DNA from 2 places in the Janthinobacterium longum genome. Region 1 is predicted to be linked to the other one. Evidence: predicted binding sites of a transcription regulator. Region 1 holds the regulator's gene; the other holds the start of a gene.
The links. Region 1 encodes LexA, which represses DNA repair genes until DNA is damaged. Its sites were predicted from a motif close to ACTGTATNNNNATACAGT; they were not measured.

Region 1 (14,987 bases):
ATGCGCAGCGACTCCGACAGCGACTTGCCCTTCTTGTAGGGCCGGTCTCGCGCCGTCAGTGCCTCGAAAATATCGGCAATCGCCATCAGCCGCGCCGGCACCGACATCTGCTCGCGCGTCAGCCCGCGCGGATAGCCGTTGCCGTCCATGCGTTCATGGTGGCCGCCCGCGTATTCCGGCACTTTTTGCAAATGCCTGGGCCACGGCAGCGCCTCGAGCATGCGGATCGACACCGCAATATGGTTGTTGATGATCTTGCGTTCTTGCTCGGTCAGGGTACCGAAACGGATGGTCAGGTTTTCGACTTCATTGGCATCGAGGAAATCGCGCTCGACACCGTCAGGCCCGACCCAGCGCCGCGCCGCGATCGTGCGCACCCGTTCCTGGTCGGCCGGCGACATGCCTTCGCCGCCGATATTGGCATGTCGCAAAAAGTCGCGCTCTTCGCGCAGCACAATCTGCTGCTGTTGCAATGCTTTCACGATCTCGTGCTGGCGTTCAGGCGCCGCCAACTGTTCTTTCAAGGCGGCAATTTCTGCGTCGCGCAGCAGCACTTCGAAGCGCGTGTCGATCAGGTGGATGCGGTCATGGATGGTTTCCAGCTTGGTGGCCTTGTCGACCACGTGCACCGGGGTGGTGATCTTGCCGCAGTCGTGCAGCAAGCCCGCCAGCCACAGTTGCTTGCGCTCGTTCTCGCTCAGCTGGAAACCGGCCATCGGGCCATGCGTGGTGGCGTGCACGGCGTCGGCCAGCATCATGGTCAGCTCGGGCACGAACTGGCAGTGGCGGCCCGTGTACGGCGACTTTTCATCGATGCCGATATTGATCAGGTTGACCAGGGACTCCAGCAATTGTTCCAGCTGGCGCAGCAGCAATTGATTGGTCAGCGCCACGGCCGCCTGCGCCGCCAGTGCCTCGATAAAGCGCTGGTCGGTGGCGGAAAACGCCTGTACCGCACCGGTCTCGCGATCCTGGGCGTTAATCAGTTGCAGCACGCCGATCAGCTCGCCTTCATGATCGCTCATCGGCACCGTCAGGAAGGACGTGGAACGGTAGCCATAGTGGCCGTCAAACGCGCGCATGCCCGAAAAATTGAATTCACCCGACTGGTACACATCGTCGATATTGACGGAAACGCGGCGGTGCGCCGCATACGCCGCCACCGAGCCAAGATTCGGAGTGCCGTCGTCCTGCCACAGCGCCACGCCGGGCACGCCGATGGCCACGCCGGCGCTGGCGCCCTGGCGCAGCCCCAGGCTGTCATTGATACTGATATGAAATTCGAGGCTGCGCCCGTCCGCGCCGGGACGGTACAAGGTGCCGCCGTCGGCGCCCGTCATGTCCTTGGCGACCAGCACGATGCGTTCGAGCAGGGGTGTGATATCGCCGCCGTGCAGCATGCCGGCCGCCGCGCCACGACCCAGTTCGACGCTCAGTTCAGTCAGCTGGTCGAGCCGCTGGGCAATTTGCTCGGGGTGCAGCTGGAGCATGATGGGGGCATGGGAAAGTGGCAACAAGCACTAGTGTAACGTTGCCAGCTGTCAGCTGTACATTCCAAAAAGGCAACAACTGAAAATAGATTTCCGAAACACAACAATTATAAAAAAATGCCGTTTTGGGCACGACGATTAGAATAGAATCAACAATCGTTACACTATAACAAGGCAGCGATGAAATTCACCTTCAGGGGCGTGCGCGGTTCGATCCCTTCGCCCGGCCCGCATACGGTGCGCTACGGCGGCAACACGACCTGCATCGAAGTACGCACGGCCAGCGACGCCCTGCTGGTACTCGATGGCGGCAGCGGCATCTTTGCCCTTGGCCGCGCACTGCCGCCGGGGCCGGCCACTGCCCACATCCTGATCACCCACAGCCACTGGGACCATATCCATGGCCTGCCCATGTTCGCGCCGCTGTTCATGCGCGGCAGCCGCGTGCACCTGTATGGCGCGGCCGACGCGGCCGGCAATGGCATCGAACACGTGATGGCCACGCAGTTGCAGAACAACTATTTTCCCGTCAGCGAAACGGCCATGGCGGCCGAGATCGACTACCGCACCGTGGCCGTCGGCGAGCGCTTCGAAGTGGCCGATGCGGTGGTAACGAATGCCGAAATGAATCATCCGGTGATCAACCTCGGCTACCGCATCGAGTCCGGCGGCGCTTCGCTGTTTTTCAGCGGCGACCATGAACCGTTCCACAATCCGCACACTGAAGGCTCGCCCGCACACGCCACCTGCCAAGGACACATCGCACAGCGCCAGGCCGCCATCGACGCGGTGATTGCCGGCGTTGACGCCCTGATCATGGACTGCTCGTACACGCGCGAGGAATATGAAACCAAGCGCGGCTGGGGCCACGGCACCTTCGACGGCGCGCTTGAACTGGCCGTGCGCTGCGGCGTCAAGCGGCTGTATTGCACCCACCATGAACCGGGCCGCAGCGACGAGCAGCTGGAAGCCGTGTTTGCCGACGTGATGGCGCGCTTTACCGGCCGGCTGGGCGCGTTGCAGGTGTTCCTGGCGGCCGAGGGGATGACGGTGGCGCTGGCTTAGACCGATGTATGTTGGATAACGAACGGTAGCGGCTGGCGGACAAGGGCATGATGAACTTTCATTACTCAAGGAGAGCACCATGACCCAGCAAAGCGATAAAGCGCGCGAACAACAGCAGCGCGAAGATCAGCAGGCCCAGCATGAAGCGAACAAAAGCCGCCAACAGGCCGAGCAGGACAAAGGCGCGATACGCCAGAATGACGGACTGAAGGAACACCAGGGTGGCGACAAAGGGCCACGGGGCCAGTAGAATCACCATCAAGGAGCTGCGGCTCCTTTTTCTTAACTGCTTCCGTGCCGCCACATGAAAAATCTGCTGACGATTGCCTGCCTCGCCCTGTTTGCCGCACTGGCCACCGCCGTGCTCGGCTTCCTGGCCCTTAACGTGCTGCCCTGCTCCTGGTTCGGCAGCGCTGCCGAAGGTGCTTGCGGCTATGGCGCCACCTTTGCCGTACTGGGCGCGTCGCCATTTGTGTTTTTGGTGCTGCTGGTGGCGTTTTGCATCGTGTACGCGCGGCGACAGGCAAAGGCATCAAAAATCGAGCGATAAAAAAAGGAGCCTGAAATGAAAGGCTCCTTTTTCAATTGCGAAGATATCGCATTACATGATGTGGTGACCGATCCACCAGGCCACTGCCGCCACAAAAGCCGACGCCGGTATCGTGAAAATCCAGGCCCAGACGATATTGCCTGCCACACCCCAGCGCACGGCCGACATTTTTTGCGCCGAACCGACGCCAACGATGGCGCCCGTGATCGTGTGCGTGGTCGACACCGGGATGCCCAGTGCGGTCGACACGAACAGCGTGATGGCGCCGCCCGTTTCTGCACAGAAGCCGCCTACCGGTTTCAACTTGGTGATCTTCTGGCCCATGGTCTTGACGATGCGCCAGCCACCGAACAGGGTGCCGAAGCTGATCGCCGTATAGCACGAGATGATGACCCACAGTGGCGGCATGGCGTCAGCCGCGCTGGAGTGGCCGGCAGCAATCAGCAGCATCCAGATAATGCCGATGGTTTTCTGCGCGTCGTTGCCGCCATGGCCCAGGCTGTAGGCAGCAGCCGAAGCCAGCTGCAGGCGGCGAAACCATTTGTCGACCTTGCGCGGCGTCGAACGCACGAATATCCACGATACGATCAGCATCATGATCGAGCCGAACACAAAGCCCAGCACCGGTGCGATGACGATAAAGGCGACGGTTTTCCACAGACCGGCCGCGACCAGCGCGCCGGTACCGGACTTGGCGACAGCGGCGCCCACCAGGCCACCGATCAGTGCATGCGAGGACGACGAAGGTATGCCGTAGTACCAGGTAAATAAGTTCCAGACGATGGCGCCCATCAGCGCGCCGAAGATCACATACTGATCGATCACCATCGGATCGATGGTGCCCTTGCCCACCGTGGCAGCCACGGTCAGCTGGTGAAACACGAAAATGGCAACAAAATTGAAAGTGGCAGCCATGGCAACCGCAGTCTGCGGTTTCAATACGCCCGTCGAGACCACCGTGGCGATCGCGTTGGCGGCATCGTGGAAGCCGTTCATGAAGTCAAACAGCAGCGCCAGGGCGATCAACAGGCCGAGCACGTAGATGCTGATTTGTATGGTCATTGGTAGATTCTTTTCTGATTCTGGTTCAGGACAGGCCCAACGCTTACGCGTTTTCGACGATGATGCCTTCGATGATGTTGGACACATCTTCGCAACGGTCGGTCACGGTTTCCAGAAGCTCGTAGATCGCCTTCATCTTGATCAGGGTGCGCACGTCCGGTTCGTCGCGGAACAGCTTGGACATGGCGGCGCGCATCACGTGGTCGGCGTCCGACTCCAGACGGTCGATCTCTTCGCAGATGGCAACGATCTTGCGCGAATTGTCCATATTGTGCAGCAGGGCGACGGCGTCGCGCACTTTTTCGGTACAGGCCAGCACCAGTTCGGCCAAGCGCTTGGCTTCCGGCGTGACGGCTTTCAGATCATACAGGGATACGGTTTGCGCCGCGTCTTCCAGCAGGTCCAGGATGTCGTCCTGGCGCGTGATCAGCTGGTGAATGTCGTCGCGGTCGATCGGCGTGATGAAGGTCTTGTGCAGCATTTCCACGGTGGCGTACGTCACCTTGTCGGCCTGTTTCTCGATGCTCTCGATGGCATGCACGCGGTTTTCCAGGTCGTCGAAATTGGTCATCAGGCCAAGCATCTCTTTTGCGCCCTTGACGCACAGTTCCGCGTGCTGGTTAAACAATTCAAAAAACTTGCCCTCGGTGGGCATCAAGCGTCCAAACATGTCATTCTCCGTTAAGCATAGCGTCGTGTTATTTACTGCAGAAAGCCGCCCCGGTAATGCGGGGCGGCCGATGGAATGCCAGTGTTGATGTATCAGTCGCCCTGGTAAAGCGCCAGGCCACCACTGTAATTGCCAAATTTGGTGTACTGCCCCATGAAAGTAAGGCGGATGCTGCCGATAGGCCCGTTACGCTGTTTGCCGATAATGATTTCGGCCGTGCCCTTGTCGGGCGAATCGGGGTTGTAGACCTCGTCGCGGTAAATGAACAGGATCACGTCGGCATCCTGCTCGATTGCGCCCGATTCGCGCAAGTCCGACATGACCGGACGTTTGTTCGGGCGCTGTTCCAGCGAGCGGTTCAGCTGGGACAGTGCAATCACCGGGCAACCGAGTTCTTTTGCCAGCCCTTTCAGGCCACGTGAAATTTCGGAAATTTCGGTCGCCCGGTTGTCGCCGGGGCTATTGGCCGACATCAGCTGCAAGTAGTCGACGATAATCAGGCCGAGCTTGCCGCACTGGCGCGACAAACGGCGCGAGCGGGCGCGCAATTCGATGGAATTGAGCGCCGGCGTTTCATCGATATACAGCTGCGCGTCGTTCATCTTCTGGATGGCATTGGTCAGGCGCGGCCAGTCCTCGTCATTCAGGCGACCGGTGCGCAGACGGTGCTGGTCAAGCTGGCCAACCGAACCGAGCATACGCATGGCCAGCTGGGCGCCGCCCATCTCCATCGAGAAAACGGCCACCGGCAAGCCGCTGTCGATCGCCACGTTCTCGCCGATATTGACGGAAAACGCGGTCTTGCCCATCGACGGACGGCCAGCCACGATCACCAGGTCGCCCGGCTGCAGGCCGGAAGTCATGCGATCAAGGTCGATGAATCCGGTCGGCACGCCGGTGATTTCACTTTGGTTGTCACGGCTGTAGAGTTCATCGATGCGCTCGACCACTTGCGTCAGCAGGGGCTGGATCGCGGTCCAGCCCTGGGCGCCACGCGCACCTTCTTCGGCGATCGCGAAGATCTTCGATTCGGCTTCGTCAAGCATCTGCTTGACTTCCTTGCCTTGCGGACTGAAGGCCGTGCCCGAAATATCGTCGGCCACGGTGATCAGCTTGCGCAGCACGCCGCGGTCACGCACGATCTCGGCGTAGCGGCGGATATTGGCAGCCGATGGCGTGTTCTGCGCCATCGCGTTCAGATAGGCGAGTCCGCCCACGTCGTCGGCCTTGCCAAGCTGGGTCAGGGTTTCAAAAACAGTAATCACATCGGCCGGCCTGGAGGCGTTTACCATCTTGACGATTTGCTCGAAGATGATGCGATGGTCATAGCGATAGAAATCATCCGCATGCATGAAATCGGCAATGCGGTCATACGCGGCATTATCGCGCAGCAGGCCACCGATGACGGACTGTTCTGCTTCGATCGAATGCGGCGGTATGCGGAGGGAATCGACTTGTGGATCTGAGGGGGCGTTCATGGCGCGAATTATACCCGCTTCGGCGTCCGGGCAAAAATAAAGGGCCGAAAATCAGCGAAAAAAAGGCCACAAAAAAGCCGGGCGAACCCGGCTTTTTTCTATTGCGGCAATGCCTGCAGGCCGAGGCCTGCAAACGATTTACGCGTTTGCGTCTGGTACGACAGCGATCACTACTTCCACTACCACGTCGGTGTGCAGAGCAACCGAAACGTTGTGCTCGCCAACAGTTTTCAAAGGGCCGGTAGGCATGCGGATTTGTGCTTTTTCAACAGCAAAACCTTGCTTGGTCAGCGCTTCGGCGATGTCGAAGTTGGTGACGGAACCGAACAGACGGCCATCGACACCAGCTTTTTGAGCAACTTGAACGGTCAGACCGCTCAGTTTTTCGCCCTGGGCTTGCGATGCGGCCAGTTTGGCGGCAGCAGCTTTTTCCAGTTCGGCGCGCTTGACTTCGAATTCGGCGATCGCCGAAGCGGTAGCACGACGGGCCAGGCGTTGCGGGATCAGGAAGTTACGTGCGTAACCGTCTTTGACTTTGACGACTTCGCCGAGGTTACCGACGTTGACAACTTTTTCTAACAGAATGATTTGCATAGTTCTTCTCCAGGAATATCTGACCGATTAAGCGTGGTGCAGATCGGTGTATGGCAGCAGCGCGAGGAAGCGAGCGCGCTTGATTGCGGTGTCAACCTGGCGCTGGTAGTGCGCTTTGGTACCGGTCAGGCGTGCTGGCATGATCTTGCCGTTTTCCTGGACGAAGTCTTTCAGCGTATCAACGTCTTTGTAATCGACTTGTTCAACGTGTGCTGCGGTGAAGCGGCAGAACTTCTTGCGTTTGAACAGTGGATTTTGCTGTTTGCGTTTTTCTTTAAGCTTGAGCTTATTTTTGTCGAACTTTTTACCGAATGCCATTCTAGGCTCCTGTATCTGTAAATGCGCTAGTCAGTGTGACTGCACTAAAATCAATGATGTGAAACACCAAACTCTTGCTGTTGCGGCTTTTTCTGGCCAGGAAACCCGTGAACTGATAGACCCCGCCCAAGCTTGCCTGGCTGAACCGGCCTGAAATTTCGCCAGCGGCCAGCGCGGCAAGTTCAAACTCGGTCAAACGGGCAATACCGGCTTCCATCTGCTGCGAACTGTGCTGCAATACTGCATTCACGATTGGCAACCCTGCCGGGGTGTAGCGCAATATTTCGCGCTCGGCAATGATGGCGGTAACTTGTAACTGGTTCAGCGCACGATCCTGGTCAATTAGGCTGCTGCGGCTGGAGCGGCTGCTGGTGCTTCGGTGCGGTGGCTTTTGGCCGCATCTTCACGTTGTACCGATTTCATCATCGGCGAAGGAGCTGTTTCAGCTTTCTTCATTTTAACGGTCAGGTGACGCAACACGGCATCATTGAATTTGAATGCTGTTTCCAACTCGACCAGGGTCTCGTTGTCGCATTCGATGTTCAGGCAGATGTAGTGTGCTTTAGGCAGTTTCTGGATCGAGTAAGCCATTTGACGGCGGCCCCAATCTTCCACGCGGTGAACCGAACCGCCGCGGGTGGTTACGCTGGCTTTGTAGCGTTCGATCATCGCGGGCACTTGCTCGCTCTGGTCCGGATGGACGATAAAGACTATTTCATAATGACGCATGCAAACTCCTTCAGGTCGGATTGATAATCGCCCACCCCGGCGTCAAGACGGGTGTGGGAAGGTCAGCCGAAGATTATAACCGCCTTTTGCAATCCGATCAACCATTGCTTGCCCTGCCGCTCGCCCGACGGCACCTGCGACAGCGTTTTTGCGCGCCATACGATTTTTTTCCATCGAAATCGGCGGAAAACACCGAAAGTCGCTTGCATAGTCGGCGATACTGTACAAAAATACAGACTGTTCATATAGACAGCATTTTACTATGCACCCACCATCCATGATCAAGCTGACAGCACGACAAGAACAAATCCTGAACCTGATCAAGGACGCGATTGAAAACACGGGTTTTCCTCCGACCCGCGCCGAAATCGCCAATGAATTGGGTTTCAAATCGGCCAATGCGGCCGAAGAGCATTTGCAGGCCCTGGCCCGCAAGGGCGCCATCGAGATTTCGCCGGGCACGTCGCGCGGCATCCGCCTGATCGGTGCGGCGGCGAGTGCTTCTGCAGCCGAGCCGGCGCTGCCGAAAGTGCCGGCCGCGCTGCTGATGTCGCTGCCGCTGATCGGCCGCGTGGCCGCCGGCTCGCCCATCCTGGCGCAGGAAAACCTGGAAGCGAGCTACAACGTCGACCCGGCCCTGTTTTCAGGCAAGCCCGACTTTTTGCTGAAAGTGCGCGGCTGGTCGATGCGCGACGCAGGCATCATGGACGGCGACCTGCTGGCCGTGAAAAAGATCGACAGCGCCAAGAACGGCCAGATCGTCGTCGCCCGCATCGGCGATGAAGTCACCGTCAAGCGCTACAAGAAGACCGGCACCCTAATCGAACTGCTGCCGGAAAACCCCGACTTCAAGGTCATTACCGTGACGCCCGAAGACGAGTTTGTCCTCGAAGGCCTGGCGGTCGGCCTGATGCGCAGCTGGCACTGAGTGAGCGCGCCCTCATAAACCTGCTGCGCAGCCCACTCTCGGGCATCCGTTGCTCGCTACGGTTTCTGAAGGCACGGTGGCATTACCATTTAACAAGAAAAACAAAGGGCCGCAACAGCATCGCTGTTACGGCCCTTTTTATTGCCGGAGAGATTACTCTTCCAGCGCGCTCTTGAAATCATCGAGCAGATCGGCTTCGTCTTCGATGCCGACCGAAACGCGGATCAGCGATTCTGCGATGCCCATGCTGGCGCGGCGCTCGGCACCCATCTCGTAGAAGATGGTATGCGCTACCGGGATGACCAGGGTGCGTGTGTCACCCAGATTGCTCGCCGGAATCGCTACCTTCAAACGGTTGAGGTAATCGAAGCAGTCGATACCGTCTTTCAATTCAAAGCTGAACAGCGAACCATAGCTGCGAAACAGCTCAGTCGCCAGCGCATGCTGCGGGTGCGAAGCCAGGCCCGGATAATGCACGGCTGCCACGCGTGGATCGGCCTGCAGCATGGTGGCCAGCGCCAGCGCGTTCGAACAGGTGCGGTCCATGCGCAAGGCCATGGTTTCGGCGCCGACAGCGATATGGTGCGCCGCTTCCGGTCCCAGCGAGGCGCCGAAGTCGCGCAGGGCCTTGGCGCGGATCTGGGCTATGCCCCACTGTTTCGGCGCTGCCTTTTTATAGTTCTCGAAAATATTCGGGTACTGCGTCCAGTCGAACACGCCCGTATCGGTCAGGCTGCCGCCCAGGGCATTGCCGTGGCCGCCGATCGACTTGGTCAACGCATTGACCACCAAGCCTGCACCGACCGATTTCGGGCGGAACAGATAAGGCGTGGTCATGGTGTTGTCGACGATATACAGGATGCCTTTGTCGCGGCACAGCGCACCGATCTTTGCCAGGTCGGCGATCTGGGTGCGCGGATTGGCGATGGTTTCAACGAACACAATGCGCGTTTGCGGCGTGATGGCGGCGGCCACGTTGGCGACATCGGTGGCGTCGACAAACGACACGGCGATGCCCTGGTTCGTCACCGTCTGCCACAGGCTGTTGGTATTGCCGAACAAAAAGGCCGACGACACAACATGGTCGCCCGCACGCAGCAGTGACTGCACCACGGCGCCGATGGCGCCCATGCCGGTAGCAAAGCACAAGGTCGCCACGCCGTCTTCCATCTGGTTGACCTTGTCTTCCAGCGCGGAGACAGTCGGATTGCCCTGTCGGCCATAGCGAAAGCCCGGCTCCTTGCCCTGGAACACCGACGCCAACTGGCGCGCGTCGCTGTAGCCAAACGCCACCGAGGTATGCATGGGCTTGTGCAGCGAGCCGTGTTCGATGCCCTTGCGGCGGTCGTTATGCAGGATGGTGGTGGTAAAGCCGTAGGTTTTTTTATCGTTCATGATCGCGGAGAAAAAAAGCCCGGCGCAGGCCGGGCTGGTTACTTATGCTTCGGTGGTCGCCAGGTTCAGGTTCAGCTGGGAACGCGGCGTATCTTCGGGCGCTGCCGCCTTGGGATTATGGCGCGCATATTCCAGGCGGTCCAGGTAGTCCTGCGATACGTCGCCGGTCACGTAGACGCCGTCGAAGCACGACGCTTCGAAGCTGGTCAGGGCCGGGTTGACGTCGGCAATCGCCTGCTTCAGGTCGTCGATATCCTGGTAGACCAGGTAATCGGCCGTGATTTCGCGGCACACTTCTTCGGTGGTGCGGCCGTAGGCGATCAGTTCGTCGCGCGTCGGCATGTCGATGCCGTACACATTCGGGTAGATCACCGGTGGCGCGGCCGAGGCGAAAATCACCTTTTTGGCGCCCGCTTCGCGCGCCATCTGCACGATCTCGCGGCTGGTGGTGCCGCGCACGATGGAGTCATCGACCAGCAGCACGACTTTATCCTTGAATTCGGACGGAATCGCGTTGAGCTTCTGGCGCACGGATTTCTTGCGCGCCGCCTGGCCCGGCATGATGAAGGTACGGCCGATATAGCGGTTCTTGATAAAGCCTTCGCGGTACTCGATATTGAGCGCCAGCGCCAGCTGGATGGCGGCCGGACGCGAGGAGTCGGGAATCGGCATGACCACGTCGATGCCGCCTTCTGGCAGTTCGCGGCGGATCTTTTCGGCCAGGTACTCACCCATTTTCAGGCGCGTGGCGTAGACCGAGGCACCGTCGATGACGGAATCGGGACGGGCCAGGTAGACGAATTCGAACACGCAAGGGTTGAGGCTGGCGTTGTCGGCGCACTGCTGGCTGTGCAACTGCTTGTCGGCATCGATGAAGACAGCTTCGCCCGGCGCAATATCACGCACGAAACGGAAGCCCATGCCTTCCAGCGCCACCGATTCGGAGGCGATCAGGTACTCGGCGCCCTGCTCGGTTTCATTGATGCCCAGGCACAGCGGACGGATGCCGTGCGGGTCACGGAAGGCCAGCAAACCCACTCCGGCGATCTGGGCGACAGCCGCATAGCCACCCTTGACGCGGCGGTTCAGCACGGTGACGGCCTTGAAGATGGCTTCAGGATCGAGTACCAGGCCAGTGGTAGCCTGGTGGATTTCATGGGCAAGCACGTTGAGCAGCACTTCCGAGTCGGAATCGGTATTGATGTGGCGGCGGTCGTTCTTGAACATCTCCTGTTTGAGCTGTTCCCAGTTGGTCAGGTTGCCATTGTGCGCGAGGGTAATGCCGAACGGCGCATTGACATAGAACGGCTGCGCTTCTTCCTCGCTCGACGAGCCGGCGGTAGGATAGCGGCAGTGGCCGATGCCGGAGTTGCCTTGCAGCGAACGCATGTTACGCGTACGGAAGACGTCGCGCACCAGGCCATTGGCCTTGTGCATGGAAAACATACTGCTGTGATTGGTCGCAATCCCTGCCGCGTCCTGACCGCGATGTTGCAAGAGCAACAAGGCATCATAGAGCAATTGATTGACAGGTTGATGGGAAACGACGCCGACGATGCCACACATGGTGTGCTCCTGTAACTGTGTTACTGATTTAAAAAGATCAAAATTTCACATGCTGCGCGTAGGCGGCAGGCAGATAAGGCTTGATGGCGCGCGCGCCCTGTTCGGCGTATGGACTGAGCAAGGCGTTCTTCCAGAAAGGCTGTTGCGGAATGGAGGTCATGCCGCACAAGATGACGGTGGTCAGCACAATTACAAGGCCCCTCGCCGCGCCGAACAGGCTGCCCAGCAGGCGATCAACCAGGCTCAGCCCTGTTACCTTGACCAGCGCATCGACCGTCATGCCCAGCAGTCCCATCAAAATGCGCACGCCGATAAACAGCAGCACGAAGGCCAGCAGCAGGCGCACGGCCTCGCCCGGAATCACGGCAGGCAGGAATTTCGCCAGGGTCGCACCATAGGCATTGGCGGCGACAAACGCCACCACCCAGCTCACCAACGACAGGATTTCCTTGATCAGGCCACGCATCATGCTGATCAATACCGACGTGGCCAGCACGAACAACACCAGATAATCGAAGATCGTCACGCCGTCAGCCTGCCACGGTTACATTGCTCACGCCGGCACCAGGCTGCCACCCAAGCCCAGCTTTTGCAGCTTGGCACGGGTTTTTTCTGCCTCGTCGCGGCTGCCGAATGGCCCGACGCGCACGCGGATGCGCTGGCCACCGCCACTGGACACTTTTTGCGTATAGGAACTGATGCCAGCGTCGCGCAATTTCGCCTGCAATTCATCAACCTTTTCCTGCGTCGCCAGCGCGGCCACCTGCACCACGAAGCGGCCAGAATCGGCCTCGGCCGGTTTTTCCTCGGCCTTGGCAACAGGCTTGGCCTCGGCCTTGACGGCAGGCTTGCCTTCCAGGATGGCCAGCGCGCGCGCCGCATCGTCATTCGATTTTTCCACCTTGACCGGTTTCGGTTCGGGCTTCGGCTCAGGCTTGACGTCATGTTTCGGCTCGGGCTTGGGTTCAGGCTTGACCTCCCGCTTGGGTTCGACCCTGGGCTCCGGTTTTGTTTCGTGCTTGGGCTCGACCTTGGGCTCGACTTTCGGTTCGACCTTAATCGGCTTCGGCTCGACATACGCCGGCTTCGCCGGTTCGGCGGTGGCCACCACGGTGGCAGGTACCGGGGTTGGCATCGGCACGGGCTTTGATTTGGCCGGCAATGGGGTATCGACGATTTCTTCCGACTGGTCCAGGCCATTGTTGGCCGCGCCCTGCGCCGGCACCGCCTGCACCGGAGCCGGTGCAGGTGTGGCGGCTACTTTGTCCTTCGACGGAATCTCGATGGCGATATCGTTGACGGGCGCCTTTGGTTCCGAATCGAGCAGCATCGGCAAGCCGACGGCCACGCCCAGCGCCAGCGCGATGGCGCCGATCAGGCGGCGACGTGCACGTTTCTTTTCCGGCAAGGCCGGATCGGGCACATCGCGGCCAGCACGGCGGCCACCACCACCGGAGGTGTTGGCGGCACGCTTGCGAGTCGGCGACTGTGCTTCGCCAGGAACATAAAAGCCGCTGTCTTCGCCAGAGGATTCTTGCTTGTTTTTAAACAGTTTCGAGAACAAGCCCATGCGTCATTTTCAGTCGAGTGCGTTTCAGTGAAGTGAGGATTTCCTGGCCTTCATCACGCCGGCGACGGTGAGGAAAGAACCAAAGACCACAATTCTATCATTCTCACCGGCCCGGCTCATTGCATTTGCAAAAGCTTGTGCCGGGTCATCGAAAACTGACACCGTATGATCGCCACTGTCCGGCTTGTCTTCCAGCATGAGCTGCACCTTGGCCGCCAGCTCGGAAGCGGTGGCCGCGCGCGGCGAGGGCAGGCCTGCCAGGCACCAGTGATCGACATGTTCACTCATGGCTGCCAGCACGCCATCGATATCCTTGTCCTGCATGGAACCGAAAACGGCATAGGTGTAGGGGTGAAAGCCCATATTGCCCAGGTTCTGGTTCAGCGCGGAGGCCGCGTGCGGGTTGTGCGCCACGTCGAGGATCACGCTGGGGCGGCCCGGCAAGACCTGGAAACGGCCCGGCAGTTCCACCGTGACCAGGCCGGTGCGCACTTCCTGCGCGCCGACGGGCAACTTAAGTTTGAGCACTTCCAGCGCGGCCAGCACGGCGGTGGCATTGAGGATCTGGTTGGCGCCGCGCAGGCTCGGGTAAGCCAGCGAATTGCGGCGCTGCTCGCGCCCGCCGTAGTTCCACTGCTGCTTGTCGCCCGAATAATTGAAGTCACGCCCCATCAGCCACAGGTCCGCCCCGATGGCGTTGGCATGGTCAATCAGCGATTGTGGCGGCACCGGGTCGCTGCAGATGGCTGCCTTGCCGGGGCGGAAGATACCGGCCTTTTCAAAGCCGATCGCCTCGCGCGTGTCGCCCAGGTAGTCGGTATGGTCGATATCGACACTGGTAACGATGGCCACGTCGGCGTCGATCACATTGACGGCGTCCAGGCGCCCGCCCAGGCCCACTTCCAGGATCGCCACGTCCAGTTGCGCATGCGACAGCAAATGCAAAATGGCCAGGGTGGTGAATTCAAAATAGGTCAGCGGGGTCTCGCCGCGCACGGCTTCGACGGCATTGAAACTGGCGACCAGCTCGTCGTCGCTGGCCATCTCGCCCAGCACACGGGCACGCTCGTTAAAATCGAGAAAGTGCGGCTTGATATACAGGCCCACTTTGTAGCCGGCGCGCAACAGCACCGATTCCAGCATGGCGCAGGTCGAACCCTTGCCGTTGGTGCCGGCCACCATGATCACGGGGCAGGCAAAGGCAAGCTGCAGGCGCGCCTTGACGGCCTGCACGCGGTCCAGGCCCATATTGATCTGGGTTTCCGAATGCCGGGCTTCCAGCATGGCGAGCCAGTCTGGCAAAGTGGTGGGGAGGTTTTGCATGGGAGAGTTCTTGAAAGAATGCGCGAGGCAGGGAGACAATTAACCCAAAACAAAGTCTGGGGTCGGACCCTGCAGGGTCCGACCCCGGCTGTTCAAGGGTTCAGGTGCAAGATCAAGCTAATACTTCCACCGCCTGGTTTTGCAACAGTGCCAGCAAATGGGCGATTTCTTCGCGCATCTTGCGGCGGTCGACGATCATGTCGACGGCGCCCTTCGTCACCAGGAACTCGGCGCGCTGGAAGCCTTCCG
Region 2 (14,987 bases), on a different contig from region 1:
AACGCAATCCCGTGAAAACCAGCATGCCAAACACAATGGTTTGCAGCATATTGCGGCGTAGCAAGTAAAAAATCGTGGCGGCGATTCCGGAAAGCAACTTCAAATTTGGCAAGTCCAGCTGCAGCTGTGCGCTGTCCATCAACAGGTCGGGCGCAATAATCGCCGCCAGCGCGCAGGCCGGCGCAAAACGCAGCATCTCGTTGACGCGCTTCGGTATCGTGATGTGATGCCCGACCAGCCAGAAGGTACTGCGGGTGGCGGCCGTGGCCAGTACCAGCACCACGATGGTGGCCCATACATCAAAGCTGTTCATGTCGATTGCGTCAGCCATGTTTTTTCACCCATTTTTCCGTCAGTTCTTCCACTGCCATGGCGGTGATCATGCCTGCCAGCACTGCCACCAGCAGGCCCAGTTTATAGGGCAGGCGGAAAGCGGCGACTGCCACCGCGCCCGATACCAGCACGCCGCACAGCGCTGCGCGGCCCAGCACCAGCGGCACCGTCACGCAGATAATGGCCAGGGTACCGGCAAAGCCCAGGCCCCATTCGGCGGGAATCGCGGCGCCAAGGAAAATGCCGGCCAGCGAGCCGACCTGCCAGGCTGTCCAGTTCGGATAAATCAGGCCTTTTAAAAACGGCACCTTGCCCGGGTCCGGTGTTTCCAGCGGGTAGCGCCGCAGGAACAGGCCAACCGCGATATCGCCGGAAATATAGCCAAGCGCCAAACGCTGGCGCCACGGCAGGTGGGAAAAATGGGGTGCCAGCAGGGCCGAGAAAATCACGAAGCGCAGGTTGACCACCAGCGCAGTAGCAAAAATCACCCAGATCGGCGCGTGCGCGGCCAGCAGCGGCAAGGAGGCCAGCTGGGCCGAGCCGGCAAACACCAGCAGGGTCATTGCACTGGCCTGCGTCACGCTCAAGCCGCTTTTCACCATGGCGATACCGACCACCATGCCCCAGGCGGCGATGCCGACCAGGGTCGGTGCGCCCAGCAGCAGGCCTTCGCGGAACGACTGGCGTTGCGCGGTGGTGCTCAAACGGCGCTCCGGGCGGCAAAGTGTAGTATTCGCACAACGATGGTGCAGGCAAACGGCATCGCGAGCGGCGATGAAATGGCGGTATCAGGGTTCATGGTGGCGGCGGGCACGCGCGCTTTTCGTATGAAAACGGCGGCTTGCGCTAGCGGATCAAGCTGCCATTCTACGGATGAATTTTACTGCCTGCACGAATCCGTTAAAATCGTGGTTTTCGCAGCATTCTTAACTACATAACTTTAGCCTCACGGAGCATGACAAGATGACAAACACCACCCAGCCAGCGGTCGAACTCGACGGTAAAGACCTGCCAGCCTATTGCCCTAACCCGGCCATGCCGCTGTGGTCGTCCCATCCGCGCGTGTTCCTCGATTTCAGCAACCACGGTGAAGCCAAGTGCCCGTACTGCGGCACGGCCTACAAACTGAAACCGGGCGCCAGCGCCGGCCACCACTAAGAACACCTAACAAAACCTACTGCGCGTCGGTATTTGCGGCCTGCGATGCTCACCGTACCTTCGTACGGTTGCACTTCTCAGCCACAACTCCCTTCCGCTCGCTACGGTTTTGTTAGGCGTTCTAGAACCTCATAAAATTAACCATCAAGCCTCAAGACCGGAGTTGTCATGAAAAGTGTGAAGGAATTGAATGGCAGCGCCGCCGAAGTCGAAACGGCTTTCTATGATGCCCTCAACCGCGCAGACCTCGATGCGCTGATGGCGCTGTGGGCCGACGATGAAGAAATCGTCTGCATCCATCCGGGCGGTGCGCGCCTGATCGGCCATGCCGCCATCCGCGCCTCGTGGGAAGCCGTGCTGGCTGGCGGCGGCCTGCATATCCGGCCGACCCAGCTGCATGAAACGCATAATCTGATGAGCTCGGTTCACACGGTAGTCGAAGGCAGCACCGCCAGCGAAGGCACGCCTGCGCATTTGCTGGCCACCAATATCTACGTGAAAACGCCGCGTGGCTGGCGCATCGTGCTGCACCATGTCTCGATCGCACCCGGCAGCGCACCGACGGACGCGGCCGGAGCGCAGATCCTGCATTAAGGTTCCATGAACTACAGCGCGCCTTTCTGGTTGCCTGGTGGCCATCTGCAAACCATCGTGCCGGCCATCTGCCTGGACAAGCCGGCGGTGGCGTTCCGGCGCGAGCGCTGGCAGGCGCCCGACGGCGATTTCGTCGACGTCGACCTGGTCGACGGCCAGCCTGGCCAGCCCTTCGTGGTGCTGTTTCATGGCCTGGAAGGCTCGTCAAACAGCCATTACGCACGCGCGCTGATGGCGCAAGTGGCTGCGCGCGGCTGGTCGGGTGCGGTGCCGCATTTTCGTGGCTGCTCGGGCGAGGCTAACCTGGCGCCGCGCTTCTATCATTCGGGCGACGCGCAAGAGGTGGACTGGGTGCTGCGCCGTTTGCACCCGCGCGCGACCGGGAAGTTTTATGCAGCCGGCGTCTCGCTGGGCGGCAACGCCCTGCTGTGCTGGCTGGGGCAGTCGCAGCATGCAGCGGACTTTGTCGATGCGGCGGCTTCCGTGTCGGCGCCGCTGGACCTGGCGCAAGGCGGCAAGGCCTTGTCCTCGGGTGCGAACCGCTTGTACACCCGCATGTTTTTACAAACGCTGAAACCGAAGTGCCTGGCCAAGCTGGAGCAGTTTCCCGGCCTGTTCGAGCGTGAAGCCATGCTGGCCGCGCGCGACCTGCATGCGTTTGACAATGTGGTGACGGCGCCCCTGCACGGCTACCGCGACGCCGACGATTACTGGCACCGCGCCAGCGCCAAACATGTGTTGCACGACATCACCGTGCGCACGCTGATCCTGAACGCGCAGAACGATCCTTTCCTGCCGGGGCAACATTTGCCACGCTGCGCTGCACCGGCCGTGACGCTCGATTATCCGCGCCATGGCGGCCATGTCGGCTTTGCCAGCAGCAATCTCGACTGGCTGCCGCGGCGCCTGCTGCAGTTCTTCGAACAAGGCAGCGCGGCGCCATCGTTGACGCAAAGCTGTCAGGCTGACAGCATTGACCACCCTAAGGAAGCTGCCCTACATGGATGACCTCGTTAAACAGGCGATGGCCAAATGGCCGAATGTTCCCCACTGCTACGGTTGGCTGGCATTGGACGCGCGCGGCAACTGGCGCATGCGCGACGAGCACGCCCAGCAATCGCAGCTGCCCGGCGACAAAATCGCCCACGCCGCCCTGCTCGGCTTTATCAACCGCAACTATGACCATGATGAACGCGGCTGCTGGTTTTTCCAGAACGGCCCCCAGCGCGTCTATCTGAACCTGGAAGCAACGCCGTTTATTGCCCGCAGCGATCCGCAACACGGCTTTGTGCTGCAAACGGGCGCTACCCTGCCGGCGCTTGATGCGGCGTTTCTATGCGATAACGGTGCGCTGATCCTGCAACAGGGCGACATCGTCGCGCAGGTCGATGACCGCGATATGGCGCAGGTGATGGCGTTGCTGCAGCTCGATGGCCAGCCGGTGGGCGACGAAGCGCTGCTGGCCTGGCTGGAACACGCCAGCGGCAAGCTGAGCTTGCAATATGGCGGCCAGGCAATTGCGGCAACACCGCTGGCCCATGAACAGGTGCCACGGCATTTCGGTTTCCAGCGCACGCCGCAGCCGGCCTGACTACGACTTCTGGTCCTTGAGCTGCTCGCGGCGCTTTTCCTGCAGCTCGCGTTCGCGCGCATCGATCACGGCCTGGTCATAAAAAGTGGCGTCGTTCGACTTGCGCGCGATCGTCAGCTGGTCCAGCGCGGCCATGGTGGCGCCCTGCAGCACATACGATTCGGCCAGCGCAAGATGCTGCAAGGACCGCTTGCCCTGGCTCGCATAAGCCTTGGCCAGCAGGTCGTACAATTCCGGCTCTTCCTTGTACAACTGCACCTGGTCACGCAGGTAGAGCGTGGCCTTGTCGAGCTGCTTGTCGGCGATCAGCGCTTCCGCATATTGATAGGCAATCCCGCGCGACAGTGGAAACTGGTGGCGCGCCGCATCGGCTGCCTTCACCGCCCGGGGTGCGACCTCCGGCTTTTGCGCCGGCATCAACAGCACTTCCAGCTCCATTGCCGCCAGCAGCGAATTGGGGCCTTGCGTGCCGCTTGACGTCAACACGTTCGGCCCGGCCGGCTTGTGCAACGCCGCGTTGGCCGCATCGAGCTCGGCCTGCGCCTCAGCCGTCTTGCCCTGCTTGATGGCGATAAACGCCAGCCCATAGTGGGCCGCCGTCACCTGGAAACGGCTTTGCTGTTCCAGCTGCGTCTTGAAGGTTGCTTTCGCGTTCAGCAAACCCTGCATGCTTTCATCCTGCAGCACGCGTGCACGCGCACGCGCCAGGTGGAAATTCAGGCTGTCGGGCCGCTGTTTATAGGGCTGCTCGCGGATGCGCGCCTGGATATCGGCAATGCGCTCGGTGGTCAAGGGGTGGGTCTGCAGATACGCTGGCATCAGGTCGCTGTACGAGCGGCTGGCTGCCTGCATGCGGCCAAAGAAAGCCACCATGCCGGTGGTGTCGAAACCAGCTTCGCCCATGATCTGGAAACCGATGCGGTCCGCTTCGCGCTCGGCGTCGCGGCCGAAATTGATCTGGCGCTGGATCGCCAGGCCCTGGCCGGCGGCGAACACGCCCATCGCCACGTCACCGCCGGCGCGCGACGCCAGCGCCGCCAGCAAGATCGCCGCCAGCGGCATCAGTGCGTCCTGGCGCTGCTGGCCCAGCATGCGCGCGACATGGCGCTGCGCCACATGGCCGATCTCGTGCGACAGCACGGAAGCAAGTTCCGCTTCGGTCTGCGCCGCCAGCAACAGCGCCGAATGCACGCCGATAAAGCCGCCCGGCAAGGCAAACGCGTTCAGTTGCGGATCGCGCACGACAAAAAAGAAATAATCGTAGCTGGTTTCGCCGCGCACGCTGGGCCGCGCCGCCACCAGCGCATTGCCGAAGGTATTCATGTATTCCAGCAAGGGCGCATCATCGAGATAATCGCGGTCGCCCCGAATGCTGCGGATAATCTCTTCGCCGATCTTGCGCTCCATGGCAGGCGACAGGTCTTCGCGCGAAGCATCGCCCAGGTTGGGCAGGTTCGGCACGGGCGCCACCGGTAGCGGGGTCCAGCTGCTGGCAGGCTTGACCGGTGCGGCGGCCGGTGCCGGCGTTTGCGCCAGCGCCAGAGGGGCGGCCAGCAGCAAGGCCGACAGCGCACAGGCCTTGAAGCAAGCAACAGGATAAAAGGGGCGGGATTTCACGGCTGCTATCATAACCCGTAAGCGCCATCATTTTCCACACGCGCGCCGCCCCCTATAATGGTGGCCATCATCATTGCCAACAACGCCCCCACACCATGACCACACCCGAGCAAGACGCCAGCGCTGGCGCACTGACCCACTTCGACGCCACCGGCCAGGCCCATATGGTCGATGTGGGCAACAAGGAAGACACGCGCCGCAGCGCCGTGGCAGCCGGCACCATCCGCATGCAGCCGGCCACGCTGGCCATCATTGTCAAAGGCAACGCCAAAAAGGGCGACGTACTGGGCATCGCCCGCATCGCCGCCATCATGGGCGCCAAGCGCACCAGCGACCTGATACCGCTATGCCACCCGCTGGCCATTACACGCGTCACGGTCGACTTCGAAATCGACGAAGCGGCCAGCAGCGTCCACTGCCGCGCCCAGGTCGACACCCTCGGCAAAACCGGCGTGGAAATGGAAGCGCTGACCTCGGTACAAATCGGTTTGCTGACCATCTACGATATGTGCAAGGCGGTCGACCGCGGCATGGTGATGACCAATGTGCGGGTGCTGGAAAAGCATGGCGGCAAGTCAGGTGACTGGACGGCGGCTTTGTGAACGCAGGTCATTCAACAGCCACAGTGCGCAGCCCAGGCACAACCCGATGACCGCCATCGACAGCGGCAAATGAAACTGTTCCAGCCCCGCCAGCGCAAAGCCGGCGTGGATCACAAAAGTGGCCATGCCCAGCGCGGTGCAGATGCCGGCATACAGGCGCGCGCGAGGCAGCGCCAGCAGCACCTGCCGGTAGCCGGCCAGCACTATTGCAATCGCCGCCAGGTTAAACACCAGAAAGCCCTGCACGCCGCCGGGCAGGTAAAACATTTCCCATTCACGCCAATAGGCGGCGTCGATCTGATGCAGGATCAGGCATAACATGGTCCAGAAGTAGCTGCGCGCCATGGCGTCTTTCTTAATAAACAATAGCGCGCGATTGTAAAACAAGGCAGGCAGCTTGTCCGCTCTTTTTGACAACCATGCTTTTCAGCCCATGCCAGGCATGGCATCACAACGCCGCCACGGCCTTCGCAATATTGTTGCGCAGGATGGCCTGTTTCGCCGCCTCATTGCTGACCGTGGTGCTGTTGAACCAGGTCAGGCTGCTGCTGCCCGATTCCATCGTCATGGTGATGGTCTGGCCGCCGATGCCGGTGCCCAGGTCGGGCGCCAGGGTCAGGGTGATATTGCCATCGGCCACGCTGCCACTGGCCACTTCGCGCGTGGGGCTGAAAGCGGGGATCGGGCTGGGCTTGGCCTCGGTGGTGGTGCTGCAGGTGGATGCCTCGCCACCATTTTCCTGCACGCACAAGGCCACCGCCGTTTTCAGCGGCGCGGCTGCCGCCAGCACGTTGCTGACCTTGGCGCGCATCGTGTAGTCGCTGTATTGCGGGATGGCCACGGCCGCCAGGATGCCGGCGATCGCCACCACTATCATCAGTTCTATCAGGGTAAAGCCGGCTTGGGCGCGCATGGTGTCCTCCTGTTGTCAGATGCTCACCAGGGAAAATGCAAGCGCTGTGCCAGCGCCGCGCACGGGCAAGGCTGGGCATCGAGGCAACAAAAACGACGCATTGTGTCCGGTTGCGACCATGGCGGTCGCTGCGCGACCAGAATGGCCGTGGCTGCCAGACAATAAAAAAAGGAGCCGAAGCTCCTTTTTTTGTACTGATTTGACCGCGCTGTATTACAGCATGGCTTTCAGCAGACGCGCCATTTCCGACGGGTTCTTGGTGACGGTGATGCCGCATGCTTCCATGATTTCCAGCTTGGCTTGTGCCGTATCGGCACCGCCCGAGATCAGCGCGCCGGCGTGGCCCATGCGCTTGCCTGGAGGCGCGGTGACGCCGGCGATAAAGCCGACCACCGGTTTTTTCATGTTGTCCTTGATCCAATAAGCAGCATTGGCTTCGTCAGGACCACCGATTTCGCCGATCATGATGACCGCGTCGGTATCCGGATCGTCATTGAACATCTTCATGATGTCGATGTGTTTCAGACCGTTGATCGGGTCGCCGCCGATGCCGACTGCCGACGATTGGCCCAGGCCCAGTGCGGTCAATTGACCAACTGCTTCATAGGTCAGGGTACCCGAACGCGATACCACGCCGATGCGGCCCTTTTTATGGATGTGGCCTGGCATGATGCCGATCTTGATTTCGTCTGGCGTGATCAAACCTGGGCAGTTAGGGCCCAGCAGCAGCGTTTTGCTGCCCGATTTGGCCATGCGGTCTTTCAAGGCCATCATGTCACGTACTGGAATGCCTTCGGTGATGCAAATGGCCAGATCCATTTCAGCTTCGACAGCTTCCCAGATCGCGGCGGCCGCGCCTGCTGGCGGCACGTAGATCACGGAAACGTTGGCGCCGGTTTCTTTTTTCGCTTCGGTCACGTTGGCGAAAATAGGAATGCCTTCGAAGTCTTCGCCGGCTTTCTTCGGGTTCACGCCTGCCACGAAAGCGGCTTTGCCGTTCGCGTAGTCGCGGCAACCGCGGGTGTGGAACTGGCCGGTCTTGCCGGTGATCCCTTGGGTAACGACTTTGGTATCTTTATTGATCAGAATGGACATGTTGATTCCTTAATTAAGCTTGACCGGCAGCAGCGGCAACGACGCTCTTGGCTGCATCTTCCATGGTGTCGGCTGCGATGATAGGCAGACCGGAATCGGCCAGCATCTTTTTGCCCAGGTCTTCGTTGGTGCCCTTCATGCGCACCACCAGCGGTACGTTCAGCGAAACGGCTTTGACCGCAGCGATAACGCCTTCGGCGATCACGTCGCAACGCATGATGCCGCCGAAAATATTCACCAGGATGGCTTTCAGGCCCGGGTTTTTCAGCATGATCTTGAACGCTTCGGTGACTTTTTCTGCCGTGGCGCCGCCGCCGACGTCGAGGAAGTTGGCTGGCTCGCCGCCGAACAGTTTGATGGTGTCCATGGTGGCCATGGCCAGGCCGGCGCCGTTCACCAGGCAGCCGATATTGCCGTCGAGCGAGATGTAGGCCAGGTCGAATTTCGACGCTTCGATTTCAGCTGGATCTTCTTCGTCCAGGTCGCGCAGGGCAATGATTTCCGGATGACGGAACAGGGCGTTCGGGTCGAAGTTGAACTTGGCGTCCAGGGCGATAACCTTGCCGCTGCCGGTAACGATCAGCGGGTTGATCTCGGCCAGCGAGCAGTCGGTTTCCCAGTAGGCTTTGTACAGGCCTTGCAGGTTGACGCGGGCGTCGGCGATGGAACCGGCAGGCACGCCGATTTTGGTCGCGATGTCGTCTGCCTGGGCATCGGTCAGGCCAACGCTAGGCTCGATGGTGACGTGGTGGATTTTTTCAGGGTGGCTCTCGGCCACTTCTTCGATGTCCATGCCGCCTTCGGACGAGGCCATCAGGACAATCTTCTGGGTCACGCGGTCGGTGACCAGCGAAACGTACAGTTCCTGTTTGATGTCGGCGCCTTCTTCCACCAGCAGGCGGTTGACTTTCTGGCCTTCGGCGCTAGTCTGGTGCGTGATCAGCTGCATGCCCATGATCTGGTCAGCATATTCCTTGACCTGCTCGATCGATTTTGCCACTTTCACGCCGCCGCCCTTGCCGCGGCCACCTGCGTGGATCTGCGCCTTGACAACCCATACCGGGCCGCCCAGGGTTTCCGCAGCCTTGACGGCTTCGTCGACGGACATGCACGCGATGCCGCGTGGTACCGTCACTCCGAATTGCCGGAGGATTTCTTTGGCTTGATACTCATGGATTTTCATGCTGGCTTCCCTTCTGATACTGATTTGTAAAAATACGGTTAGTGGTGCAAAAAAACAGGAAAAACTGCGCCGGAATCACGCTTTGGCTACCCAGCGCGGGTAATACTGTGCAACTGCCCCGCCGTCAGTGCGCAGGGCGTGGCATTTGTCGAGTTGAAACGGCTTTTCATGCGGCAAATCAGCATTCGCACCGTCACGGGTCGACCAGACATCGCCGGCAAATGCCTGAACCGCCGCAGTCGGCAAGACTTGCGCCAGTTCGGTCAAATGAGTACAGCCAGCGATTCCCGCCAGGCGCTGTTTCAAGTCGCGGCGGAAATTCTTCAATAGATTCAGACCGATCAGTTCCCGGTAAGCGGGGCCGATGGTATCGCAAAAACCGGGATAGGGTACAAAATCGGAGGCAGCTTCGGCCTCGACGATGGTCAGTTCGCTATCGACAGTAATGCGTAAATGGAGGTCATGCAGGGGGGTGCCGGCGGCACGGGGGCCAGAAGCCAGGGTCGCGTCGAACGATTTGATGTCGGTGATGCGCGCGTCGATATCCCACAGGCCGTCGTCGCGCAGATACGCTTGGACGTCGATAACGCGGGAGTGCCGTAAGGCGCGCCGGGATACGGGAGTTGACAGGGGCATGGACCGATGCCGCTTGCGCGGCTTAATTTAGTAAGCAGCCATGTGCATAAAGCACGCCGTTCGCAGCTTCTACGAACAGCAACCGCACCTGCGGCGCCGCAAAAACCCTAAAAGTGTAGCACATTGCGCGCCGGTTGCGACGCAACATAATTTTCCGTGCTTAGTTAAAAACATTTCAAATTATAAATACAAACAACGATTTCCATAACATCATTCAATTTCTGAATGATGGCTATCATAAAAATCACGGTTCGTGCCAGCGCCCACCGGACTCAGGCTTCGGCGTCAGTCGGCCACGCCCAGTGCCTGCATAATCGGCAGCACGGTGACGCGGAAGCGTTCCGCTTGCACAGCCAGTTCGGCCAGGTTGTCTTCTTCCGTTGTCAGCACCGTGCCATTGCGCACCACGGTTTGCTGCAGTGCGCGCATGGCCTGCCAGGCAAATGCTGCGCAGGCGTCGCTGTCCTGATGACCTTCCAGTCGGGCCAGCAGGAACAACTGTTGCAAATGCAACACACCGACACCACCGCCTGTCACCGGACTGGCCAGCGCGGCCAGGTCGGTGCGACCCCGCGCCTTTTCCAGCAGATGCCGGTTCAGCCTGCCCGAGGCCGGCCGCGCCAGCGCGATTGCGGCGTCATCCTGTACCGGCGAAATACAGGCTTTATGCGCCAGCACCAGCAGCATCTGCAGCAAGTTGCCCAGTTCCGCGATACCAGAGGGCAAACGCTGTTGCAGTTCGCCTATCGTATGAGGCTGGTAATCGGCGAGCAGTTCCAGCAGCGGGCCATAGACGGCCTGGTCCATGTCGGCCTCACCCAGGGCGCCGGTGACCTTCATGGCGATCTGGTCGACCGGCGCCACCAGCAAGATGCGCACGGCGCGCAGTGCGACAGCCTGCTCATGGGCGGTCAGCTTGCGGCTGCCCTTGACCCAGTAATCCTGGCGGAACTGGCGGTTGACCAGGAAGTCGGTGGTGTTCTCGCGGAAAGTGGCGTCCGGAATCTGCGCCAGGAAAGCCAGGTGTTCGGGCGACAGGTTGAGGGGTGCAACATGATCGGGGTAGGCGGCCGAACCGGCAAACTCGAGCTTGACGGCGGCCAGCACCGGCTTGAGCGCCGAAAACGACACCGGCTGCCAGTAATGATTGAAGTATTCGTGCGACAGGTAATTCGGGTCCTGCTCGCCGATCTGCTGCAGGCGCACGGCGATGGTGGGATTGGCTTGCAGGTAGCGCGGGCGGGTCTCCATCATGCGGTTGACGAAGGACAGCGCGCTGCTCACGCGCGTCAGGGAATCCTGCCCCGGCGCACTCATCACGCGGCTGTGCTGCTCCATCAGGTCGCGGATCGGCGCCATCGCCGCCCAGCCCGCCTGCGTGTTGTAGCTGATATACAGCACGCCGCCCGGTTTGAGCTTGCGCGCCAGGAAAGCGGCGATATGCGCCTGGTTTTCCGGCGAGATCCAGCTCCAGATGCCGTGCAGGGCGATAAAATCAAAGTCAGGCAGGTCGCTCCGGGCGCAAAAATCCTGGAACGATTGTTCCGACAGCACAGCGCCATTGCCAGACACTTCAGCCAGTTCCTGCGCAAAGGCGGTGTGGGACGGATTGAAATCGGTGCCATGCCAGCGTACGCCCGACGCCGCGGCATGGATGTTGACGCTCATGCCCTGGCCAAACCCGAGTTCGCATGCGGTGCTGATCCTGGGCGGCTGTATTCCCCAGCTCAGCAGCAGCAACTGCGTACGCAAGGGGTTCAATTCAGTGTAATAGCCATAGGTGTATGCGGTTTCGGCCGTGTAGCCGGCATGCCAGTTGCTCATCAGGTGTCCCGTATTCCATGGTAGAGAATGCCGGCGTGCCCCATGCGCCACCGTCTGTGGGCAGAATAACTGATCCTTGCCTGCAAGTTAACAATTATTGATCGTCGTCGGGCTCGAGCCCCTTGATTGCCACCTGCACGGCGCGCTGCGAAAAGCCGCGCTGCATCAGGAAACGCATCTGCTTGTTGCGCTGTTCGGCGTCCACCGCGACAGTGCCGAACTTGCGGCGCCACACCTCGCAGGCACGTTCGGTTTCGCCTTCGGCCAGGCCGGCCTTGAGTTCCTGCAGCGCCTCGCCCTGTATGCCGTGACTTTGCAACTCGGCCATGATGCGGCTGTTGCCGAAGCGGGCCGAGCGGCGGTGAATCAGCGATTCGGAAAAGCGCTCCTGCGACAGCCAGTTGGCTTGTTCCAGGCTGTCGAGCAAGGCTTCCACATCGTCGTCTTCCTGCGCATGGCGCTGCAGCTTGCGGCGCAATTCCATACGGCTGTGTTCGCGCATCGACAGAAAGCGCAAGGCCCTGCCCTTCAGGCTTAATTGCACTCTGGCCATATCCTCACCTTGTTTCTGATTGAACTGTTACTGCGATGCAAACACAATCGCCGCCCGGCGCAACAGCGCGGGACGGCGATCATGGTCCTACCTTGCGGCAAGCCGCTTTACTCTTTACCAGGCCACTTTATTCAGCAGCTTTGGCTTCCGCAGCCTTGGCAGCCTTCTCGGCGGCTTTATCGGCTTTTTCAGGCTTTTCGCCTGCCAGCGGTGGCAGTTCGCGCACGCCCAGCGAAGCGCGTACCTTGTTTTCGATTTCACGCGCCAGCGCCGGGCGCTCTTGCAGGAAAGCGCGGGCGTTGTCCTTGCCCTGGCCGATGCGTTCGCCGTTGTAGCTGTACCACGAACCGGATTTCTCGACGATTTTCGCGTCCGAACCGAGGTCCAGGATCTCGCCTTCGCGCGAGGTGCCTGCGCCGTACAGGATGTCGAAGTGCGCTTCCTTGAACGGTGGCGCGATCTTGTTCTTGACGACCTTGACCTTGGTTTCGTTGCCGATCACTTCGTCACCCGACTTGATCGAGCCGGTGCGGCGGATATCAAGGCGCACGGAAGCGTAGAATTTCAGCGCATTGCCGCCGGTGGTGGTTTCCGGGCTACCGAACATCACGCCGATCTTCATGCGGATCTGGTTGATGAAGATGACCAGGGTATTGGTGCGGTTGATCGAGCCGGTCAGCTTGCGCAGCGCCTGCGACATCAAACGCGCTTGCAGGCCTGGCAGCGAATCGCCCATGTCGCCTTCGATCTCGGCGCGTGGCGTCAGGGCCGCCACCGAGTCGATCACCACCAGGTCGACGCTGCCCGAACGCACGAGGGCGTCGCAGATTTCCAGCGCCTGTTCGCCCGTGTCCGGTTGCGAGATCAGCAGTTCATGCAGGTTCACGCCCAGCTTCTGTGCGTAGCCGACGTCAAGCGCGTGCTCGGCATCGATAAAGGCGCAAGTGCCGCCCAGTTTTTGCATTTCGGCGATGGTTTGCAGCGTCAGCGTGGTTTTACCCGACGATTCAGGACCGTAGATTTCCACCACGCGGCCGCGCGGCAAGCCGCCCACGCCCAGCGCGATATCGAGGCCGAGCGAACCGGTCGACACGACTTGCACTTCTTCGATCGGTGCGCTGGCATCCATGCGCATGACCGAACCTTTGCCAAACTGCTTCTCGATCTGCGCCAGCGCGGCGGCCAGCGCCTTGGCTTTTTCCGATGCGGGTACTACAGCTCTTTTATCGTCCATTTTGTTCTTTCAGCCCGAACTGGCGCGTGGGTAAATAGGGTTAATGCATCAAATTCATCACAGACACTACTGTATAAAAAAACAGTGCTTAATGCAAGCGGAACGTGCATTTGAATTGAAACAGATCATTACAAGACGGGTTTTTCATAAATATTCGCCACCTTGCGCAAAATGAAACACAATACACACTTCTGATGTCGCAAGCTTAGGAATCTGCCATGCGTATTTTACTTGCCGAAGATGACAGCGTGCTGGCCGACGGGCTGACCCGTTCGCTGCGCCAGTCTGGCTATGCCATCGACTGCGTCAAGAATGGCCAGGAAGCCGATACAGCCCTGTCCACCCAGGAATTCGACCTGCTGATACTCGACCTGGGCCTGCCCAAACTGAGCGGCCTGGAAGTACTGCGGCGCCTGCGCGCGCGTGCCTCGCTGCTGCCGGTGCTGATCCTGACGGCCGCCGATTCCATCGAGCAACGCGTCAACGGTCTCGATCTCGGTGCCGATGATTATATGGCCAAGCCCTTCGCCTTGTCCGAACTGGAGGCAAGAGTGCGCGCCCTGACCCGCCGCGGCGCCGGTGGCGGCGCCACTGTCATCAGGCATGGTCCGCTCAGCTATGACCAAGTCGGGCGCAGCGCGTATCTCAACGAGCAGATGATTGACCTGTCCGCGCGCGAACTGGGCCTGCTGGAAATCCTGCTGGGCCGCACCGGCCGGCTGGTGTCGAAAGAACAGCTGGTCGACCACCTGTGCGAATGGGGAGAGGAAGTGTCGAACAACGCCATCGAGGTGTATGTCCACCGCCTGCGCAAGAAGATCGAGGTGGGCGGCGTGCGCATCGCCACCGTGCGCGGCCTGGGTTACTGCCTGGAAAAATACACGGAAGCGCGCGTGCCGCTGGACGCTGGCAAGTGAAGTCCGGTACAGCGCCAGCCGAAGAGCTGGCCGAAGACGACTGGTACGAGCCGCCCACCAGCGAGCAAGATGAAACCATCCAGCATTCGCTGTTCGGCGAAATCCTCGACTGGATGCTGGCGCCGCTGCTGCTGCTGTGGCCGATGAGCATCGCCATCACCTACCTGGTGGCCAAGGGCATCGCCAACCAGCCCTTCGACCATGCGCTGGAAGACAGCGTCACCATGCTGGTGCAGCAAGCCAAGCAAACCGATCTCGTGCAAACCCATGGTGCGCAAACCGGCGGCAAGTTGCCCGGCCGCACAGGAGACAAAGCGCGCGAGGCGCTGCGCGGCGACGATGCCGACGCCGTGTACTACCTGCTGCTCGACCAGCAGGGCCGCTACCTGGCCGGCGACCGTGACTTGCCGCCGCCGCAGGATGCCGAACGCTACCGTAGCGGCACGGTACTGTTTCGCAATGACGCCGTGCATGGCACGCCGGTGCGCGTGGCGTTTTCGTATATCGACACGCCCGACGGCGACGATGGCGAGCGTGCGCTGGTGCAAGTGGCCGAAACCCTGGAAAAACGGGCTCAGCTGGCCAACGAAATCATCAAGGGCGTGATTTTGCCGCAATTCATTATTTTGCCCATCATCCTGGCGCTGGTCTGGTTTGCGCTGTCGCGTGGCTTGTCGCCGCTGGCGCAACTGCAGGAACGCATACGGGCCCGTCCGCCCGACGACCTGTCGCCTATC

Region 2: a site for LexA is predicted at 13,402-13,419, ahead of recA (recombinase RecA). Genes of this name have one in related genera too.

The regions. Positions count from the first base shown of each region.
Region 1 is NZ_JBNYXQ010000001.1:1,122,621-1,137,607, forward strand. Features, by position in the region: gene ACQ4WM_RS05085 (HD domain-containing phosphohydrolase) at 1-1,490, opposite strand, end outside; gene ACQ4WM_RS05090 (MBL fold metallo-hydrolase) at 1,671-2,555, shown strand; gene ACQ4WM_RS05095 (hypothetical protein) at 2,617-2,814, opposite strand; gene ACQ4WM_RS05100 (hypothetical protein) at 2,860-3,105, shown strand; gene ACQ4WM_RS05105 (inorganic phosphate transporter) at 3,157-4,167, opposite strand; gene ACQ4WM_RS05110 (DUF47 domain-containing protein) at 4,211-4,837, opposite strand; gene ACQ4WM_RS05115 (replicative DNA helicase) at 4,930-6,315, opposite strand; gene rplI (50S ribosomal protein L9) at 6,454-6,909, opposite strand; gene rpsR (30S ribosomal protein S18) at 6,937-7,227, opposite strand; gene priB (primosomal replication protein N) at 7,229-7,552, opposite strand; gene rpsF (30S ribosomal protein S6) at 7,570-7,956, opposite strand; gene ACQ4WM_RS05140 (hypothetical protein) at 8,019-8,201, opposite strand; gene lexA (transcriptional repressor LexA) at 8,234-8,884, shown strand; gene ACQ4WM_RS05150 (cystathionine gamma-synthase family protein) at 9,038-10,279, opposite strand; gene purF (amidophosphoribosyltransferase) at 10,322-11,845, opposite strand; gene ACQ4WM_RS05160 (CvpA family protein) at 11,883-12,371, opposite strand; gene ACQ4WM_RS05165 (SPOR domain-containing protein) at 12,399-13,415, opposite strand; gene folC (bifunctional tetrahydrofolate synthase/dihydrofolate synthase) at 13,440-14,738, opposite strand; gene accD (acetyl-CoA carboxylase, carboxyltransferase subunit beta) at 14,851-14,987, opposite strand, start outside.
Region 2 is NZ_JBNYXQ010000004.1:37,519-52,505, reverse strand. Features, by position in the region: gene ACQ4WM_RS12990 (AzlD domain-containing protein) at 1-331, opposite strand, end outside; gene ACQ4WM_RS12985 (AzlC family ABC transporter permease) at 324-1,037, opposite strand; gene ACQ4WM_RS12980 (zinc-finger domain-containing protein) at 1,297-1,491, shown strand; gene ACQ4WM_RS12975 (YybH family protein) at 1,660-2,085, shown strand; gene ACQ4WM_RS12970 (YheT family hydrolase) at 2,092-3,093, shown strand; gene ACQ4WM_RS12965 (DUF2946 family protein) at 3,086-3,676, shown strand; gene ACQ4WM_RS12960 (M48 family metallopeptidase) at 3,677-5,305, opposite strand; gene moaC (cyclic pyranopterin monophosphate synthase MoaC) at 5,389-5,895, shown strand; gene ACQ4WM_RS12950 (DUF6713 family protein) at 5,869-6,240, opposite strand; gene ACQ4WM_RS12945 (pilin) at 6,344-6,808, opposite strand; gene sucD (succinate--CoA ligase subunit alpha) at 7,022-7,903, opposite strand; gene sucC (ADP-forming succinate--CoA ligase subunit beta) at 7,917-9,086, opposite strand; gene ACQ4WM_RS12930 (DUF2889 domain-containing protein) at 9,162-9,722, opposite strand; gene ACQ4WM_RS12925 (methyltransferase regulatory domain-containing protein) at 10,008-11,546, opposite strand; gene recX (recombination regulator RecX) at 11,641-12,099, opposite strand; gene recA (recombinase RecA) at 12,227-13,333, opposite strand; gene ACQ4WM_RS12910 (response regulator) at 13,552-14,250, shown strand; gene ACQ4WM_RS12905 (sensor histidine kinase N-terminal domain-containing protein) at 14,247-14,987, shown strand, end outside.